Regions from separate parts of the Sphaerimonospora cavernae genome, predicted to be linked through region 1. Evidence: riboswitches for the same ligand, from Rfam matches in the RefSeq annotation. Region 1 holds a riboswitch; each other region holds the start of a gene.
What was found. A riboswitch is a leader RNA that binds a small molecule or an ion and turns the genes downstream of it on or off. The one in region 1 is predicted to bind cyclic di-AMP.
Positions count from the first base shown of each region.

Region 2: linked by a shared signal. The riboswitch ahead of ACFHYQ_RS23595 (coiled-coil domain-containing protein) and the one ahead of ACFHYQ_RS02095 (C40 family peptidase) in region 1 are both predicted to bind cyclic di-AMP.
Region 3: linked by a shared signal. The riboswitch ahead of ACFHYQ_RS28185 (CHAP domain-containing protein) and the one ahead of ACFHYQ_RS02095 (C40 family peptidase) in region 1 are both predicted to bind cyclic di-AMP.
Region 4: linked by a shared signal. The riboswitch ahead of ACFHYQ_RS05660 (C40 family peptidase) and the one ahead of ACFHYQ_RS02095 (C40 family peptidase) in region 1 are both predicted to bind cyclic di-AMP.

Region 1 covers NZ_JBHMQT010000003.1:345,357-349,751, reverse strand. The annotation lists gene ACFHYQ_RS02105 (NYN domain-containing protein) at 1-330, shown strand, start outside; gene ACFHYQ_RS02100 (C40 family peptidase) at 466-1,425, shown strand; cyclic di-AMP (ydaO/yuaA leader) riboswitch at 1,627-1,804, shown strand; gene ACFHYQ_RS02095 (C40 family peptidase) at 1,872-2,423, shown strand; gene ACFHYQ_RS02090 (peptidase MA family metallohydrolase) at 2,476-3,357, shown strand; gene ACFHYQ_RS02085 (glycosyltransferase family 4 protein) at 3,427-4,395, shown strand, end outside.
Region 2 covers NZ_JBHMQT010000054.1:13,152-17,546, forward strand. The annotation lists gene ACFHYQ_RS23570 (ATP-binding SpoIIE family protein phosphatase) at 1-896, shown strand, start outside; gene ACFHYQ_RS23575 (50S ribosomal protein bL37) at 917-994, opposite strand; gene ACFHYQ_RS23580 (DeoR/GlpR family DNA-binding transcription regulator) at 1,155-1,967, shown strand; gene ACFHYQ_RS23585 (hypothetical protein) at 2,083-2,274, shown strand; gene ACFHYQ_RS23590 (hypothetical protein) at 2,397-2,543, shown strand; cyclic di-AMP (ydaO/yuaA leader) riboswitch at 2,615-2,765, shown strand; gene ACFHYQ_RS23595 (coiled-coil domain-containing protein) at 2,779-3,711, shown strand; gene ACFHYQ_RS23600 (hypothetical protein) at 3,753-4,145, shown strand; gene ACFHYQ_RS23605 (M50 family metallopeptidase) at 4,271-4,395, opposite strand, start outside.
Region 3 covers NZ_JBHMQT010000067.1:79,388-83,782, forward strand. The annotation lists gene recD2 (SF1B family DNA helicase RecD2) at 1-304, opposite strand, end outside; gene ACFHYQ_RS28180 (serine hydrolase domain-containing protein) at 415-1,791, shown strand; cyclic di-AMP (ydaO/yuaA leader) riboswitch at 2,018-2,157, shown strand; gene ACFHYQ_RS28185 (CHAP domain-containing protein) at 2,171-2,896, shown strand; gene ACFHYQ_RS28190 (cation:proton antiporter regulatory subunit) at 3,134-3,616, shown strand; gene ACFHYQ_RS28195 (cation:proton antiporter) at 3,613-4,395, shown strand, end outside.
Region 4 covers NZ_JBHMQT010000006.1:234,508-238,902, forward strand. The annotation lists gene ACFHYQ_RS05650 (helix-turn-helix domain-containing protein) at 1-182, shown strand, start outside; gene ACFHYQ_RS05655 (patatin-like phospholipase family protein) at 199-1,215, opposite strand; gene ACFHYQ_RS05660 (C40 family peptidase) at 1,392-2,414, opposite strand; cyclic di-AMP (ydaO/yuaA leader) riboswitch at 2,491-2,673, opposite strand; gene ACFHYQ_RS05665 (amino-acid N-acetyltransferase) at 2,990-3,541, shown strand; gene ACFHYQ_RS05670 (RDD family protein) at 3,671-4,395, shown strand, end outside.

The DNA.
Region 1 (4,395 bases):
CCGTCGCTCACGCTGGCCGACCAGCGGACCCGGCTCCTCACCGGGCTCGGCGGCCTGGCCGTACAGGCCCGCGTGGAGGTGACGTGCGTCTTCGACGGCGCCGAGCTGGACGGTCCGGTCCACGTGTCGGCGCCGCGCGGGGTCCGGGTGATGTTCAGCGCACCCGGGGAGATCGCCGACGACCTGATCCGGCGACTGGTGCGCGCTGAGCCGAAGGGTCGGTCGATGGCGGTGGTGTCGTCGGACCGGGAGGTGGCCGACTCCGTACGGCGCATGGGGGCCAGGCCCGTGCCCGCGCTGCTGCTGATTCGCCGTCTCGGCCGAGGCTGACTGGACGGCTGACTGGACGGCTGACTGGACGGTGCGGGCAGCCGGGATGGGGGTCGGCCTGCCCGCCCGGGTTGAAGCTTCAAGATCGCATGAGTAGAGTCGCGCCAGGCTTGGGACGATCTCGAGGGGGCCTTGGTGCGAGGGCGCTTACCGGTGGCCGTCGGCATGGTCGGCGTGCTTCTGCTGCTGCCGAACATGGACGCACAGGCGGATCCGAAGCCGACCGTCGCCCAGGCCAAGGCGAAGCTGAAGAAGCTGAACGAGCAGGCCGACAAGCTCGTGGACCGCTACAACGCGGCCACCGAGAAGTGGAAGAAGACCAAGAAGCAGTACGCCGCCGCGAACGACGAGTACCGCGAGCACGCCACCCAGGTGGACGCGCTGCGCGACGGGGTCGTCTCCATCGCGGTGAGCGACTACCAGTTCGGCGATCTCGCGTGGAGTGGCGTCTTCTACGGCTCCGACCCCGAATCGGCCCTCAGCGGCATGGCCACGCTCGACCAGCTCTCGCAGGAGCGGGCCAGGAAACTCGAGCAGTACGAGAGCGCCGTCTCCGGTCTCAAGCGGCGGCGGGACAAGAAGAAGTCGGCCTACGACTCGGCCGTGAAGGTCAAGAAGGACCTGGCCAAGGAGAAGGAGCAGGTCGAAAAGCTCGTCGATCAGCAGACCAAACTGCTGCGCGAGCTCGGGGCCTTCAACGCCGGCAACCCGAACAGCGCGGGAGCCGTCTACGCCGGACCCGCCTCGGGCAACGCGCTCGCCGCGCTGCAGTTCGCGTACGGGCAGATCGGCAAGCCCTACCGGTACGGCGGGACGGGACCGGGCGCGTGGGACTGCTCCGGGCTCGTCCAGGCCGCCTGGGCGGCCGCGGGGGTGCACCTGCCCCGCACGAGCTACGAGCAGTGGGCGTGGGGCAGCGGCCGGCGGGTGTCGCTTGACGAACTGCAGGCCGGCGACCTGCTGTGGCACTCGGGCTACGGCCACGTCGGGATCTACGCGGGCGACGGCAAGGTCGTCCACGCACCCCAGACCGGGGACGTTGTGAAAGTCGTCACACTTTCCGAGTATCGTCCCATTGGTGCCGTACGTCCCTGAGGTCGCTATTTGATCTCTTTTCGCTAAATGTGAGCAGTGTCACATTTAGCGGGATTTCATCCGGGTATCCTGCGGATTTCTTTTACGCAACTCTTAATGGATCTTCCATTTGATGGAGTGGGCTTTGCCGTTCGCGGACGCGTCCGGATAGCTTCTGGGCCGCGGCGAGCACGGGACTCCGCGTCCCGCTCCCGCATGCAGTCCGGTGATCTGCCGAGTCCGTGCAGTCAGGAGGCACGGAGCCGGGGAACCAACGACCCCTCGAGTCCAGGGGGTCCGGGGTGAATCTGCGCGTCAGGTGAACACGACCTGGGCGCCGTAGGGCGACTTCCCCGCCCGAACCCGTCAGCTAACCCGGTAGGCGTGAGCGGAAGACCCTAGGAGAGATCCTGTCTACCACCCCCGCGAAACTGTCCCGTCGTGTCTGCCTCGTCCTCGGAGGCGTCGTGCTGACATCCTCCGCCTTCGCCGTACCGGTGTCGGCCGACGACACGGTGACGGTGACCGTGACGAAGGTGACCCCCGCGGCGGCCGAACGGGCCGCCTCCCCCAAGCCGGCCTCCCCCAAGAAGGACGCGGTGAAGAAGGCGGCAGAGCCGCCGGCCGGCGCGAAATCGAGCCGGGCCGCGCGTCAGCGTGCCAAGGCCGCGCGGGCCGTCAAGGCCGCCAAGCGGCACATCGGCGACCCCTACCGGTGGGGCGCCACCGGGCCCAGCGCGTTCGACTGCTCCGGCCTGGTCCAGTTCGCCTGGCGCAAGGCGGGGGTACGGCTCCCGCGCACGACGTGGTCCATACGCAGCGCCGTGCCCAAGAAGGTCTCCTGGCGGCATCTCAAGGCCGGTGACCTCATCTTCACCAGCGGCGGCGGCCACGTGGGCATGTACGTCGGGAACGGCAAGATGATCCATGCGCCGCACAGCGGCGCCCGGGTGCGGATCGACAGGCTCGACTCCTACCGCAGGCGCACCTTCGCCGGAGCCGTACGACCCGGGACCTGACGACGATCGGCGGCGCCCCCCGGGCACTCGTGACACCCGTACGATGCTCGGCATGCTCCGGATCCGTGCCCTGGCGTGGCTGTCGGCACTGGTCAGGTCGGCGGCACTGGTCAGGCCGGCGGTCCTGATCGGGCTGCTGGTCCTGCCCGCCGCCGCGGCACCGGACGATCGCCTGCTGCCGCGGGCGCGGGCGATCGCCGGTGAGCATCCGGGCGTCTGGGCCGGGGCGTCGCTGGCCCGGGGCGAGCACGTCGTGGTCGTCGGCGGGCGGCGCGGCCTGATCGGCGAGCTCGCCGATCAGGCCGACCGCGGGAGCCGTACGGTCGCCCGCGTCTGGGGGCGACCGGTCGACGCGGTGGTCCTGGTGCCGGCCACGACGGAGCAGGCGGCGGTGCTGGCCGCGCCCGCGCGCGTCGCAGGGCTCGCCGCGCTCGCGGGCCCGGGCCGCGTCATCATCGAGCCGTCCGGCTTCGCCCGCCTGTCGGCGGCCGGTCGCCGGATCGTCATCACCCACGAGCTCACCCATGTCGCCACGGACGCGGCGGAGACCGGGGACATGCCCGCCTGGCTGGTGGAGGGATTCGCCGACTACGTCGGCTACTCGGGCAGCGGGCTCACGGCCCGCGAGATCGCCGCCGAGTTGGCGGCGGACCTGCGGGCCGGGGCGCCGCCGCGCGCGCTGCCCGATCACGCGGATTTCGCGGCAGGCTCGCCGCGGCGGGCCCAGGCGTACGAGGAGGCCTGGCTGGCCTGCCGGTACATCGCGGAGAGATTCGGCGAGAACCGGCTCGTGGCCCTCTACCGCGCCGCGATGGGCACCGGATCGAACGGCCCCGCCGGCATCGAGGCCGCGCTGCGTGCCACGCTCGGCGTCTCGACCGTCGAGCTCACCCGATCCTGGCTGGCCTACCTACCCACCGTGATCTCGCGATGACTCGCACCCATGACCGTCCACCCGCGACAATGCTCTGCGTGGCCTTCGGGTGAGAGGTGTGGGCAGGGGATGGGTGCGAGAACGCTGATCGTCACCAATGACTTCCCGCCCCGGCCCGGCGGCATCCAGGCGTTCGTGCACGGCCTCGCCTGCCGTCTCCCGCCGGACTCGGTCGTCGTGTACGCGCCGCGATGGAAGGGGTGCGAGGGCTTCGACGCGCGGCAGCCGTACGAGGTGGTCAGGCATCCCACCACGCTCATGCTGCCCACGCGCGCCGTCGCCGCCAGAGCGGCCGCCCTCGTGGACGACGGCGCGACCGTGGTCTTCGGGGCGGCCGCGCCGCTCGGCCTGCTCGCCCCCGCGCTGCGCGCCGCCGGAGCCGCCCGCGTGGTCATGCTGACGCACGGCCACGAGGCGTCCTGGGCGCGCCTGCCCGTCGCCGGCGCGCTGCTGGGCCGCATCGGCGCGGGCGCCGACGCGGTGACCTATCTCGGCGACTACACGTGCCGCCGGCTCGCACCGGTCGTCCCCGAAGCCAAGCTCGTACGGCTCGCCCCCGGGGTGGACACCGCCGTCTTCCGTCCCGGAACGGGCCGGGACGAGGTGCGCCGGGCGCTGGCCCTCGGGGATCGGCCGGTGGTGGTCTGCGTCTCCCGTCTGGTGCCGCGCAAGGGGCAGGACATGCTGATCCGGGCCTGGCCGCTGGTGCTGCGGCGGGTGCCGGACGCCGTGCTGCTCCTGGTCGGCGGCGGCCCGTCGCGCGCCGCGCTGGAGCGGGCGGTCTCCCGGCTCGGTCTGCGGGGCTCCGTCGTGTTCACCGGCTCGGTGCCGTGGGCGGCGCTGCCGGCGCACTACGCCGCCGGCGACGTTTTCGCGATGCCGTGCCGTACGCGGCTGGGCGGTCTGGACGTCGAGGGCCTGGGCATCGTCTATCTGGAGGCGTCCGCGACGGGCCTGCCCGTGGTCGCGGGCTCCTCGGGGGGTGCGCCCGACGCAGTACGGCACGGCGAGACGGGATTGGTCGTCGACGGTCGTTCG
Region 2 (4,395 bases), on a different contig from region 1:
GCCACGGCACCCGGGCCGCCGCCACCATGGGGCAGCTCCGTACGGCCGCGCGCACGCTGGCGAGCCTGGACCTGCCGCCTGACGAGGTGCTCTTCCGACTCAACCTGATGAGCCAGGACCTCGATCCCACACAGATCGCCACGTGCATCTACGCCGTCTACGACCCGGTGACCCGCGGGTGCGCGCTGTCCAGAGCGGGTCATGTGCCGCCCGTGCTGCTGCACCCGGATCGCTCGACCGAGATCATCGATCTGCCCTCGGGGCTCCCGCTCGGCATCGGCACCGACCCGCTCGAGACGCGGGAGCTGACCCTTCCGGCTGGCAGTGTGCTGGCCCTCTACACCGACGGCCTGGTGGAGAGCCGTGAACGGGACCTCGACGCGGGCATCATGACGCTGCGCCGTCTACTCGCCGGCGCCGTCGACGATCTAGAGGACATGTGCGACGTGACGATCAGCGGCCAGCGGTCCAGCCACGAGCGCGACGACATCGCGCTGCTGGTGGCCCGGGTGCGAGACCTCGACCCGGACGAGATCGCCTCCTGCCCGCTGCCCGCCGACCCGAGGTTCGTGGCGCACGCCCGCCGTTTCGTCCGCGACACCCTGGCCGCCTGGGGGCTCGGCGGGATGGCGGACAGCACTCAGTTGATAGTGAGCGAGTTGGTCACCAACGCGCTCAAGCACGGCTGGCCGCCGATCGAGCTACGGCTGCTCCGCGGCCGGACGCTGGTATGCGAGGTCGTCGACGGCTCGGCGACCACCCCTGCCCCGCGTATGCCCGCGCCCGATGAGGACACCGGCCGGGGCCTCCAGCTCATCAAGCGGTTCGCCTACCGCTGGGGCACCCGGCCGACGCCGTACGGAAAAATCGTCTGGGTGGAGCAGAACCTCCCCTGACGACCCTGAGTCCCCGTGCTCTAGCGGCCGGTCGGGCGCTTACCGTGGTTGGCCTTCTTCTTCTTGCGTGCCTTGGACCTGCGTGCGCGCTTCGCCATGAGGGCCCGCCTTTCTCGTCCGGCTTTTCCTCACTGTCCCCCGCCCGGCGATGCCGTACAAGGGGGAAGAGCCGATCCATGCATCCTCGTCACCATGAATCAACATTCCTGCTGCTGCTATCTGGCATAATTTGTTGGAACCCGTTGATAGGAGCGATGGATGCTGGCCCAGCAACGGCGGCAGGCGATCCTGGAGCGAGTCCGGAGGACGGGCGGTGCGCGCGTCGCGGAACTCGTACGCGACCTCGGGGTCTCGGACATGACCATCCGACGCGACCTGGAGGTCCTGGCGAACCGCGGACTGATCGAGAAGGTTCACGGCGGGGCCACCGCCGCCGGAGCCGGATCCACCGAGGAGCCCGGTTTCGCCGCCAAATCGATGCGCCAGCAGACGGAGAAGGAGGCCATCGCCCGGCGCGCGGCCCGGCTCGTCCAGCCCGGCGGCGCCGTGGCGCTGTCGGCCGGCACCACGACATGGGCCCTCGCCCACCATCTGGTCGAGGTGCCCGAGCTGACCGTCATCACGAACTCCGTGCAGGTCGCTGACGTTTTCCACCGGTCGGGACGGAGCGATCAGACCGTGGTGCTGGTCGGCGGGGTGCGCACGCCGTCGGACGCGCTCGTCGGGCCCGTGGCGATCACGGCCATCCGGTCCCTGAACGTCGACACGCTCATGCTGGGCATCCACGGAATGAACCCCCGGGCCGGCTTCACGACCCCGAACCTCCTCGAAGCCGAGACAGACCGGGAGTTGGTCGCCGCCGCGCGGCAGCTCGTCGTGCTGGCCGATCACACCAAGTGGGGCACTGTCGGCATCAGCACCATCGCCCGCCTCGATCAGGCTCATGTCGTCGTCAGCGACACGGGACTGCCCGATGAAGCGCGGGCCGAGCTGTCCGAGCACATCGGCAAGTTGATCCTCGCCGATCCGGCCGGGGACGGCGAGCTCGGGCACCGGAAACCGGCGCAGTGAACGGCGACACAGGCGACACAGGCGGCACAGACGGCACAGGCGATACCCGACGTCGCTCGTGACCCGGCAGGTGACAGCACGGGCGACGACGTGACCGACGACATGAACGGCATGTGTGAACGACAACGTGAAGCGCACGATCACCCATCTCGCCGACGGCCGTGAGCTCATCTACTACGATCGGCGGGACGACGTGGACCACAGCGCCGCCGAGGCGGATCGGCGTCTGGTAGCGTCATCGCGTCAGGTACCGCCGGACGGGCGAGAACGGAGCCGCAAGGTTCGAAAGCCTGTGGAGACCCGGTAAGACCACCTTGGTGGCACAGGTCGATGAAGCAGGAAGCCGCAGAAGTGTCGCATGTGCGGCACAGGCTGAATCTTCGGCATTCATGCCGGAGAGCGCGTCAAGACCCGCTGCTGGACGAGTGGGTGGCGGTCGACGGACACCGCCAGACCCGCACCCATCTCCCCTCCGCAGAAGAGTGTCCCCTGTGCCCCGCCCACCCTGGATCGGAGATCCCCTCCCCCTACGAGGTGGCGGCCCAGATGCTGCGCCAAGCCGAGATCACGGTCTGATCTCTGAATGATTGCGACTCGGGGTGGCATCCGGCGTTTCCGTACCACTATTATCCATCGCATCGTCTGACTCAGCCGATGCGCCTAATCCTGAGTGCCTCACTCGGGAGCCGAGGACCCATGGAACGTGGGGTGAAGGCACGACGTTCGTGTTCAACGCAGTGCCCGGGCGTCTCCAGCCCGAACCCGTCAGCTAACTCGGCAGGCATATGGAGAGGAGTGGGCACTGCCCCGCGTGTTACCTCTGGCAGCCGGTGTGCTCGCGGCCACCGCGCTCGTGTTCGGTACGGCCACGGCGGGCCAGGCCGATCCAAAACCCAGCAGGAGCGGCCTCAAGAAGCAGCTCGCCGGCCTGGAGAAGAAGGTCGACCGGCTGATCGCCGACTACAACGCCAAACGGGTCGAGCTCGCGAAGGCACGTACGGCGGAGCAGGCCGCGCGCGACCGGCTCACCCGGGCCGAAGCGGACTACGACGCCATGAAGCGATCTGTCGAAGACTTCGCCTCACGGCAGTACCAGATGAGCGGCCCGATGCCGGTCCCCGACCTGACGACCTCGGCGCTCGTTTACCAGATGCAGCAGGAGCAGTCACTCAGGCTGAGCCGCTTCGACGAGGCGCGCACGGAACGTCAGCGTGCCGCGGAGGCGGCGAAGGATCTGACCGACCGGCTCAAGTCGCAGGCCTCCGCCGTGGCCGATCAGCGCGAGCAGGCCGAGAAGCTGATTGACGAGATCAAGGACAAGCTCGACAAGTTGGTCCCGGTCGCCCCCGGCAGACGGCCGGGTGGATCCTGGGCTCCGGAGCTGCCCACCGGCGCCGACAACATCACTCCTCGCACCCTGCTGATGCGCACGGAGGTGGTCGAGAGCTTTGACCTGCGTTTCCCGGTCGGCTGCTACCGCTCGGAGTCGAGCGGTGAGCATCCCCTCGGCCGCGCCTGCGACTTCATGATGAGCTCGGGCGGCTCGATGCCGACGCCGGAGATGAAGGCTCTCGGCGACACCGTCGCCGCCTGGGCGATCAAGAACGGCGCGAAACTGGGGGTGAAATATGTGATCTGGCGGCAGCAGATCTACAATCTCGGCTGGCCGGGCTGGCGCACGATGGCCGACCGCGGCGGGATCACCGCGAACCACTACGACCACGTGCACATATCGATGTACTAAGGACCACGAACTGTGGAAACGTTCTGCGCGAAGGATGACGTGTGGCAGTGGCACGAGTACTGGTGATCGGTCTCGATCCCGCCAAGATCCAGGGCTGGGACCCGGAGCCGATCCAGGCGGCGATGGCACGCGGTCAGGCGCGGTTCGACGATCATGGTATCGAGGCCGACTGGTGTCTGGTGGCACTCGACGAGAGCCCCGAAGGGATGATCGTGGAGGCGCTGACCCACGGAGACTACGTCTGCGTGGTGATCGGGGGCGGCATCCGCAAGCACGAGCCGTTGCTCGAATTCTTCGAGAAGGTGGTCAACCTGGTCCGGCAGCACGCGCCCGACGCAGCCATCGCCTTCAACAGCAGCCCCGAGGACTGCGCCGACGCAGCTCTGCGGTGGCTGCGCCGACCCGGCGCCGGCCCGGAAGGGCAGGCACCCTGACAGGGCACTGATCGCTCCTCAGGGGCCGGTACCCGCGTGGCGAGACTCTTCGGCGCCACGTGGCGGAAGGCTTCGGTGACGATCTGCCCGATCTCGTCCCAGTCCACCGGGACGTCCATCGGCGGTCAGCCGGAGATGCGGACGGGGTTGACCAGATCGGCGTAGATCAGCAGGCCGCCCATGACGACGAGCAGCACGGCCATCACGTACGTCAGCGGCAGCGCCTTGGCGACGTCCACGTACGCGGGCA
Region 3 (4,395 bases), on a different contig from region 1:
CGGAGCCGAGGTAGCGCCGGATGCCCTGGACGGTCGCGGGCAGGACCGTGGTGTAGGACCACACCTCGAACTGCCTGCCGTACCGGGGGTGGGATCCCCACCGGCCGGTGAGCCGCAGCGACTCGCCGACCTGTGCGCCCAGCAGCGGTCCGACGACGGTGAGCAGCTCGCTGCCCGAGCGTTCGGCGGCGACCCGGGCGATCGTGTAGCCGGTCTCCTCGTTGGCATAGGTGATCCGTTCGAGCACCGCCTCCAGCACGGTGCCCGGCGGCCTGTCCGCTGCCGCGCCGGGAGGATTGGTCATGGCTGGCATTGTCTCCCAGACGGGGTCGCGCCGCGTACGGCCTGCCCCCGTGCTCTGCACCGGATCCGGCGCCGCCGGGGCGCTAGCCTGGTGCGATCGACGATGCTGTCGTGACTGGGGAGGTCGGCGGGATGGTTCTGGAGGGTACGGCTCGCGCGATGCTGCGCAGGCTGGCGGTCGAGCAGGCGCAGTCGCGGGTGCCCTCGCTGGTGGCGGCGGTGGTCCGGGGCGGGCAGATCGCCTGGTTCGGGGCCCGGGGGCGGGTCGGCGGGCAGCGGCCGGACCGGGACACGCAGTACCGGATCGGGTCGATCACCAAGACGATGGTGGCGGTCATGGTGATGCGACTGCGCGACGAGGGGCGGCTGGACCTGCTCGATCCGTTGGACAAGCACGTGCCGGGCACGCCCGTGGGTGAGGCGACGATCGCCCAGTTGCTGTCGCACACCAGCGGGCTGACGGCCGAGCCGCCCGGTCAGTGGTGGGAGCGCACGCCGGGGGTGGCGGCGGCCGAGATGATCGGGGCGATGGGGCCGGAGTCGGCCCGGCATCGCCCGGGGCGGCGCTACCACTACTCCAATGTGGGGTTCGGGCTGCTGGGCGAGCTGGTGGCGCGCAAGCGGTCGGCGCCGTGGGAGCAGGTCGTGTGCGAGGAGATCCTCCAGCCGCTCGGCATGCGCGACACCACCGCGCGCCCGCGATCCCCGCACGCGAGCGGGTACGCCGTGCACCCGTGGGCCGATGTGCTGCTGCCGGAGCCGGAAAACGACCACGGCGCGATGGCCCCGGCCGGGCAGATGTGGTCGCCGGCGGCCGACCTGGCGCGCTGGGCGGCCTTCATCTGCGGTGACACCGCGGAGGTGCTGCGTCCGGACACGCTCGCGGAGATGCGTGAGCCGGCCATCGTGGAGGACGGCGACTCCTGGAGCCGGGGGTACGGCCTGGGCTTCCAGCTCGCCCGGCACACCGGTCCGCGCGGCCCGCGGCGGCTGGCCGGCCACACCGGGTCGATGCCCGGTTTCCTGGCCACGGTGTGGGCCGATCCCGCCGACGGTGTCGGCGTGCTGTGGCTGGCCAATGCCACCTCGGGGATGCGCGGGCCGCTCGACACCGATCTGCTGGACATCCTCGCCGAGCACGAGCCGCCGCTGCCGGCCGAGTGGGTGCCCACCGAGGTCGACGACGACCTGCTGGCACTGACCGGGCCGTGGTATTGGGGGCCGACGCCGTACGTGCTGCGGGTGCTGCCGCGGCGGGGGTTGTCGCTCACGCCGGTCAGCGGCCAGGGCCGGGCGTCGCGGTTCGCCGCCCGGGACGACGGCACCTGGCTCGGGCTGGACGGCTACTACGCCGGCGAGACCCTGCGGGTGGTCCGCTCCGGCGACGGCGGCGTGCACCTGGACCTCAACACGTTCGTGTTCACCCGAGAGCCGTACGATCCGGGGGCCCCAGTGCCGGGCGGTGTGGACCCCCAGGGTTGGCGGTGAGGGCCCGGCGGTGAGCCGTCGAGATGAAGGTGTGTCGGTGGGGACGGCAGCGGCTGTGCTTGCGCCGCCCCGGGGTTCCCACCGTCATGTCCAGTAAACCCCCCCTTGTCTTTACTTGACCGGCGGCGTGGTATCTATTACCTTTTAGGCAGCTAAGGACGCATATGTCCGTTTCTTAGGTCAACTGCGTCCCATCTCTGACCGACGCGGCGTCCCCTCCGGGGATGCCGCCCGGCCGCCGAGTCCGCGTCCACGCGGAGCCGGGGACCCACCTCTCCTGGGGTGAATCGGTGCGCTGTGCCGTGCCGTAGGGCGACTTCCAGCCCGAACCCGTCAGCTAACCCGGTAGGCGGCATGGAAGCAAGGGAGTAGACCCCGCATGCACGCCCTCAAGTCCTGTGTTCGTGCTGCCCTCATCACCGGCGCCGCGACCACCGCCCTCGTGTCCGCCGTGGTCGCCGGGCCGCAGGCCGCGCTGGCCACCACTACCCACGCCGCCCCCGCTCACGCCACCGCGGTCACGGGCCACATCGCGCAGGCCGGCGGCCACGGCAACGCCGGGGGCAACCCCGACTCTCTGGCTCAGATCGCCCGCACGCTGCCCAAGGTCGGCCCGAAGGACGTGCTGAAGCTGGCCGCCGGCCAGGTGGGAATCACCGAGAACAGCGACGGCGGCGGGACCAAGTTCCACGACTGGTACATGTCCACTCCGCGCGCCCAGGAGACCCTGGCCCGTGACGGCGGCACCCTGGACGGCTACGCCAACGCCCCCTGGTGCGACATGTTCGTCTCCTGGGTGGGCGAGCAGCTCGGCATCACCCCCGTCATGGGGTCGGACGCCTACACCGTCGAGCACGCGACGTGGTTCGCCGAGCACGGCCGGTGGGGCCACACGCCCAAGCCCGGCGCCGTGGTCTTCTTCGACTGGAGCGGCGGCAGCGACATCGACGGCATCGACCACGTCGGCTTCGTCGTCCGCGACAACGGTGACGGCACCATCGAGACCATCGAGGGCAACACCGGTGACGGCGGCGCCGTCGAGGAGCGCACCCGCTCCACGGGCTACGTGACGGGGTACGGCTACCCGCTGTACACCGCGCCGTGACGCGGTCGCTTGACGCCGGCCCCTGACGCGTACCGAACCCCGCGCCAAACCCCGGCGCCGGCCGGACCCCGACCCGGAGCAGCGATCGCTGCTCCGGGTCGGGGTCCGGCCGTTCTCCGCCCTACCCGACGCGGTTCGCCCGGTCTGTCATGTTCTGTAATGCTGTGGCGGTAGGAATACCCACGTAGGGCCGCCGGAGTCCGCGGCACCAGGAAAAGGAAAAGGTCAGGAGGAGACGTGGATCTCACGCGGACGGGACTGCCGGGGATCGGGCTGCAGCATGTGCTCACCACCGAACGAGGCCGGCAGGTAGGAGTGATCTCACATCACACCGGCCGCCGCGACCTGGTGATCTACGATAAGGAAGACCCCGACACCTGTGTGGTCACGGTGCTGCTCACCGCCGATGAGGCCAGCACGCTGGCCGAGCTGCTGGGCACCGGCCGCGTCGTCGAGCGCCTCAACGAGCTGCATCGCCAGGTGGAAGGGCTGGTGACCGAGAAGATCCCCATATCGGCGGGGTCGCCGTACGACGGGCGAGCGCTCGGCGACAGCAGGGTACGGACCAGGACCGGGGCGTCGATCGTCGCCGTGGTGCGTGACGGCCAGGTGATCGCCAGCCCGCGTCCCGATCTCGTGTTCGCCCCGGGCGACGTCGTCGTCGTCGTGGGCACCGGGGAGGGAACCGCGGCGGTGGCCGACATCTTCCGCAACGGATGACGCCCGTGCATGGTGCCATCCAACTAATCGAACTCGGTGCGATCATTTTGGCCCTCGGCCTGCTCGGGGCCGTGGCTTTCCGATTCTCCATCTCGGCGATCCCGCTGTACCTGCTGGCCGGTCTGGCCTTCGGGATCGGCGGCATCCTCCCCCTGACCACCAGCGAGGAATTCGTCTCACTGGGCGCCGAGGTCGGCGTGATCCTGCTGCTGTTCACCCTGGGCCTGGAATACACGGCCGACGAACTGGTGGGAACGCTGCGCACCTCGGCCCCGGTGGGTCTGCTCGACCTGGTGCTGAACGCCGCCCCCGGCGTGATCACGGCGCTCGTGCTGGGATGGGGGCCGGTCGCGGCCGTCGCCCTCGGCGGCATCACCTACGTCACCTCCTCCGGCATCACCGCCAAAGTGGTCGGGGACCTGGGCTGGCTGGGCAACCGGGAGACCCCGGCGGTGCTGTCGGTGCTGGTGTTCGAGGACCTCGCCATGGCCGCCTACCTGCCGATCCTCACCACGCTGCTGGCCGGGGCCGGTCTGGCCGCCGGCGCGATGAGCCTCGCCGTCGCGGGCGGCACGATCACCGTCATCCTGTTCATCGCGCTACGGCACGGCACCCTGGTAGGGCGGTTCGCCTCCAGCCCCAACGAAGAGGTGCTCCTGCTGAAAGTGCTCGGGCTGACCCTGCTGGTCGCCGGAGTCGCCCAGCAGTTGCAGGTGTCGGCCGCCGTGGGGGCGTTCCTGGTCGGCATCGCCCTGTCCGGCCCCCTGGCCCACAACGCC
Region 4 (4,395 bases), on a different contig from region 1:
CCGACGACGATCTGCTGCTTCTCGCCGAGCTGGCCAAGGGCGTCAGCGCTGACCGGGTGGGGCGCCGCCTCGACGTGAGCGGTCGGACCGTACGGCGGCGCCTGCGCGGCATCTGCGACAGGATCGGCGTGGAGACCGCGATCGAGGCGGTCGCGTGGGCGGCCCGCCGTCGGCTGATCTGATCGACCGAAACACGCTCTAGTCGGCCGTCAGCGGCGTGCGCGCATCCCTTGAGGGAACAGGCGCGGTGCGCGCCGAGGGGCCATCGTCCGCCACGGAGTCGTAGAGGGGCCGCGCCAGACCCGGCTTCGGTTCGTGACGCTCGAGCCAGTGCAGGGTCGACTCGGTGGCCCGCTCGATCAGCCCGGCCGTCTGGCGGAAATCTATCGGCAGCACCTCGACCGGGTACAGCGGCGGGAGCACGTGTATCGCCGTGCGGTCCTGGTTGCGTCTGATGGAGGCGCTGATCCGCAGTTCGCTGAGCAGATTGAAGCCATGCAGGGCCATGGCGATCACGGTGGACGGCGGCTCCGGCAGCGGGCAGGAGAAGCCGGCGGAGAGCACATAGACCTCGTCGGCCCCCGCGTTGACGGCGTGATCCAGGACCGTCCGGTCGGCCACGCCGCCGTCCATCAGCACCCGGTCGCCGATCCGCACGTTGGGATAGATCGCGGGCATCGCGGTGCTGGCCAGCAGTGCGGGCAGCGCCGGTCCGCGAGAGAGCAGGACGGCCTGGCCGCTGAGGACGTCGGTGGTCAGCACCGACAGCGGGAGCCGGGCGTCCTCCAGGTCCTCGATCGGGAGGATGCGCTCCAGGAACCGGCGCAGCGAGTGGTTGTCGAACAGGTGGTTGCGACCGCCGAGCAGTCCGCCGACGAACGTCAGCGGGTTGAAAGGGAAGGTGTAGTTCAGCGTGCCGAACGCCTGCAGCGCGCCCCGCAACGGGTGGAAGGGAAGGCTGTCCACCAGGGTGCGCAGCGCGTCCCGGCTGCTGAGCGGGTACACGTCATGGCCGCTGACCGAGAGCCACAGGCGTGCGAGATCCTCGACTCCCTCGGCGTCGGGGCGCGCCGCGTAGTACGCGCCGTTGAGCGCGCCCACTGAGGCGCCCACCACCATGTCGGCGCGCACTCCGCGAGCCGTCAGCGCGCGCAACATGCCCACCTGGGCCGCTCCCACGCTGCCGCCGCCCCACAGTACGAAGACCGTCGTCATCGTCGCTCCTCTCGCGAGAGCGAAACGGCTGGGAATTCGGAGCGCGCGGAGCACACTCCGGTATTCATTGTCGGTTCCCGGCCGATGTCCCGGCGAATCGGGTCGTGATGGTCAGCCTGCCGGGGCCGCGTCGAAGCCGTCGGGGCTGCTCAGCCCGGGACGGCCCGCGTGGGCGCTCAGTCCGCGATCCGTACGGCTCCGGCGAACGGCCGACCGGTGATCTTCGCGACGCGTACGACATCCCCGGTGCGCGGTGCGTGGACCATGTAGCCGCCGCCGATGTAGATGCCGACGTGATGGAGGTCGGAGTAGAAGAACACGAGGTCGCCCGGGCGCATGTCTTCGCGGTCGATGTGCGTGCCGGCGGTCCACTGGTCGCCGGTGTAGTGCGGGAGGCTGATCCCGACTCGCTGGTAGGCCGCCATGACGAGGCCTGAACAGTCGTACGACGTGGGCCCGTCCGCGCCCCAGACATAGGGCCTCAGTTGCTGGGTCAGCGCCCAGCGGGCCGCCTCGGACGCCTTGCCGTCGCCGACGATGGGGAACGAGATCCGGGTCGCCCGGCCGCCGATGCTCCCCGCGACCTGGCTGTAGAGGCTGCTCTCGGTCTTCTTGATCAGAGTCCTGATCTTGTCCTTGCGGGTTTCGAGGCTGCTCAGCAGCTTCTTCACCTCGGCCTGGCGGGCGGCGGCGCCGGCCTTGGCCCGTTCGGCGGCCTTCATCACGTTGGTGACCTCGGTGACCTCCTGACCCTGCTGCATCTGCAGGGCATAGGTGGTGGAGGCCTGGTCGAGGTAGGTCTCGGGGTCGGTCGAGCCGACCATGGGGAAGAGTGAGCCGATGCCGCCGTTCATGTAGGAGTTCTGCGCGAGCGCGCTCGCCTTCTGGCGGCGGACGGCCAGCTCGGACTCGCTCTTGGCGAGGTTCTTCTGGGCGATGGCGGCGGAGCGCTGGGCGGCCTTGAGCCGGATACGCTCACCGTTGTACTGCTCGGTGAGGCTCTCGATCTCCTCGTAGAGGCGCTCCACCTCGGCTGCGAGCTTCTTGAGGCTCGGCTTCGGCTCGGCCGTGGCGGCCCCCACGGGGGCGCCGAAGGTGATCGTGATCAGCGCGACCGTCACGAGGGCCAACCGGCGGATGTTCCCGGGTCCGGCCTTTCTGGCGCGGGCGTGCCTGCCCGCGGGCCGTCCTCCACGCATGCGGTTCCAAGCTCCTCTCCTCGATGGTGCCGCGCGAGGACTGCTCCCTGTGGCCGCCGTTGGCCGGGCGTGTCCGTACGGCACTGCTTGACGCCTACCGGGTTAGCTGACGGGTTCGGGCCGGAGTAGCCCTACCTTTCGGATTCACCCCGTTATCGAGCAGCAGTCGGCGTCGAGCCGGACCGCTTGCCGATTCGTACAGTTGGGTCCCCGGCTCCCCTCCACACCCGGTGCGTTGAAGATTCGGCATCGTCGCTGGACGATAGTGCACCCTGAGGTTCCCGCTCAACCAGAACTCCCGATCTCGTCTAGATTTCACAACTGAATGATCACGGTCGTGTCACGGTCTCGGATGGCACGCGTCCCTATCAACCTGCCTTTACTCGCCGAGTAAGATCACACTTCGGGGCCATGGCGGACGTCGAAGTCCGGGAAAATCCGGATACGACGTCAAGGATCTGAGCGGTCGACGCTCCGTAATTCCGCCACGACTTTCTGTCGCGGAGGTTCACGCCCTCGGTGCCATGGCAGGACACGTAATCCGCGCGTCGCGGGCGCGACTACGCTGACGGCTCATGGAGCAGGTCGCCGAGGAGACGTCAGCCGAGTCCGGACCACCAGCCCTGGTCGTGCGCCGCGCCAGGACACCTGATGTGCGCGTGATCCGTCGCCTCGTCGACGCGTACTCCGGAGCTGGGCCGCGCCTGCTGGAGAAGAGCACGGTCACGCTCTTTGAGGACATCCAGGAGTTCTGGGTCGCGGAGTCCGACGGACGGGTCATCGGCTGTGGCGCCCTGCACGTGCTCTGGGAGGACCTGGCCGAGATCCGCACCCTCGCCGTCGACCCCGAGACGCGGGGCCGGGGCGTCGGTCACCGGATCGTCGCGGCGCTCATCAGGACCGCGCGCGAGCTGGGAGTCCGCCGGGTCTTCTGCCTCACGTTCGAGGTGGAGTTCTTCGGCCGGCACGGGTTCGTGCCGATCCAGGGCACGCCGGTGTCGCCCGAGGTCTACGCCGAGCTGCTCGCCTCGTACGACGAGGGAGTCGCGGAGTTCCTGGATCTGGAGCACGTCAAGCCCAACACCCTCGGTAACACCCGCATGCTGTTGCACCTCTACCCTGGGTAATCTTAAGGTGGATGACGTTATAGCAAACTCAGGGTAAAGGTGACTGTTGTTACGCCGGTCGCTACTTTGGGCGATATCAGCATGGAGCCTGAGACGCGGGCGCATGCGTATCTGAAACGAGGTGACACGGTGAGCACAGGACAGCCACCGTATCCGCAGGGCGATTCGGATGGTACGCCAGCGCCTTCCGGCCGCGGTGCCGACGCGGACAGGCGGGCGCAGGAATTCGACCCCGAGGCCACGGTCGTCAACTATCTGAACCCGGACCAGCAGGCGGGTTCGCAGCAGCCCCAGGGACACGAGCAGCCGTACGGCCAGCAGAGCTATGGCCAGCAGGGCTACGGTCAGCCGCAGCCCGGGCAGCAGACCGGGCCCCAACAGCACGGTCAGCAGGCCTACGGTCAGCAGCCGTACGGCCAGCAGGGCTACGGCCAACAGCAATATGGCCAGCAGGCCGCCGGCTACGGTCAGCAGCCCGAATACGGTCAGCAGGCCTCCGGCTACGGACAGTCTCAGCCCGGGCAGCAGCCGTACGGCCAGCCGGGCCATGGCCAACAGCAATACGGTCAGCAGCAATACGGTCAGCAGCAATATGGCCAGCAGGCCCCTGACTATGGCCAGCAGCCCGGATACGGCCAACAGCAGTACAGCCAGCAGTCCCCTGGCTACGGCCAAGGCCAGCAGCCGGGGTACGGGCAGTCGCAGTACGGCGACCAACAGTATGGGCAGCAGCAGTACGGGCAGCAGCAGGGATATGGCCAGCAGCAGTACGGCCAGCCCGGATACGGCCAGCAACCGGCCTACGGTCAGCCGTACGGCGCCGCGATCCCGCCGGGCGCCCCGGCTCCGCTCGC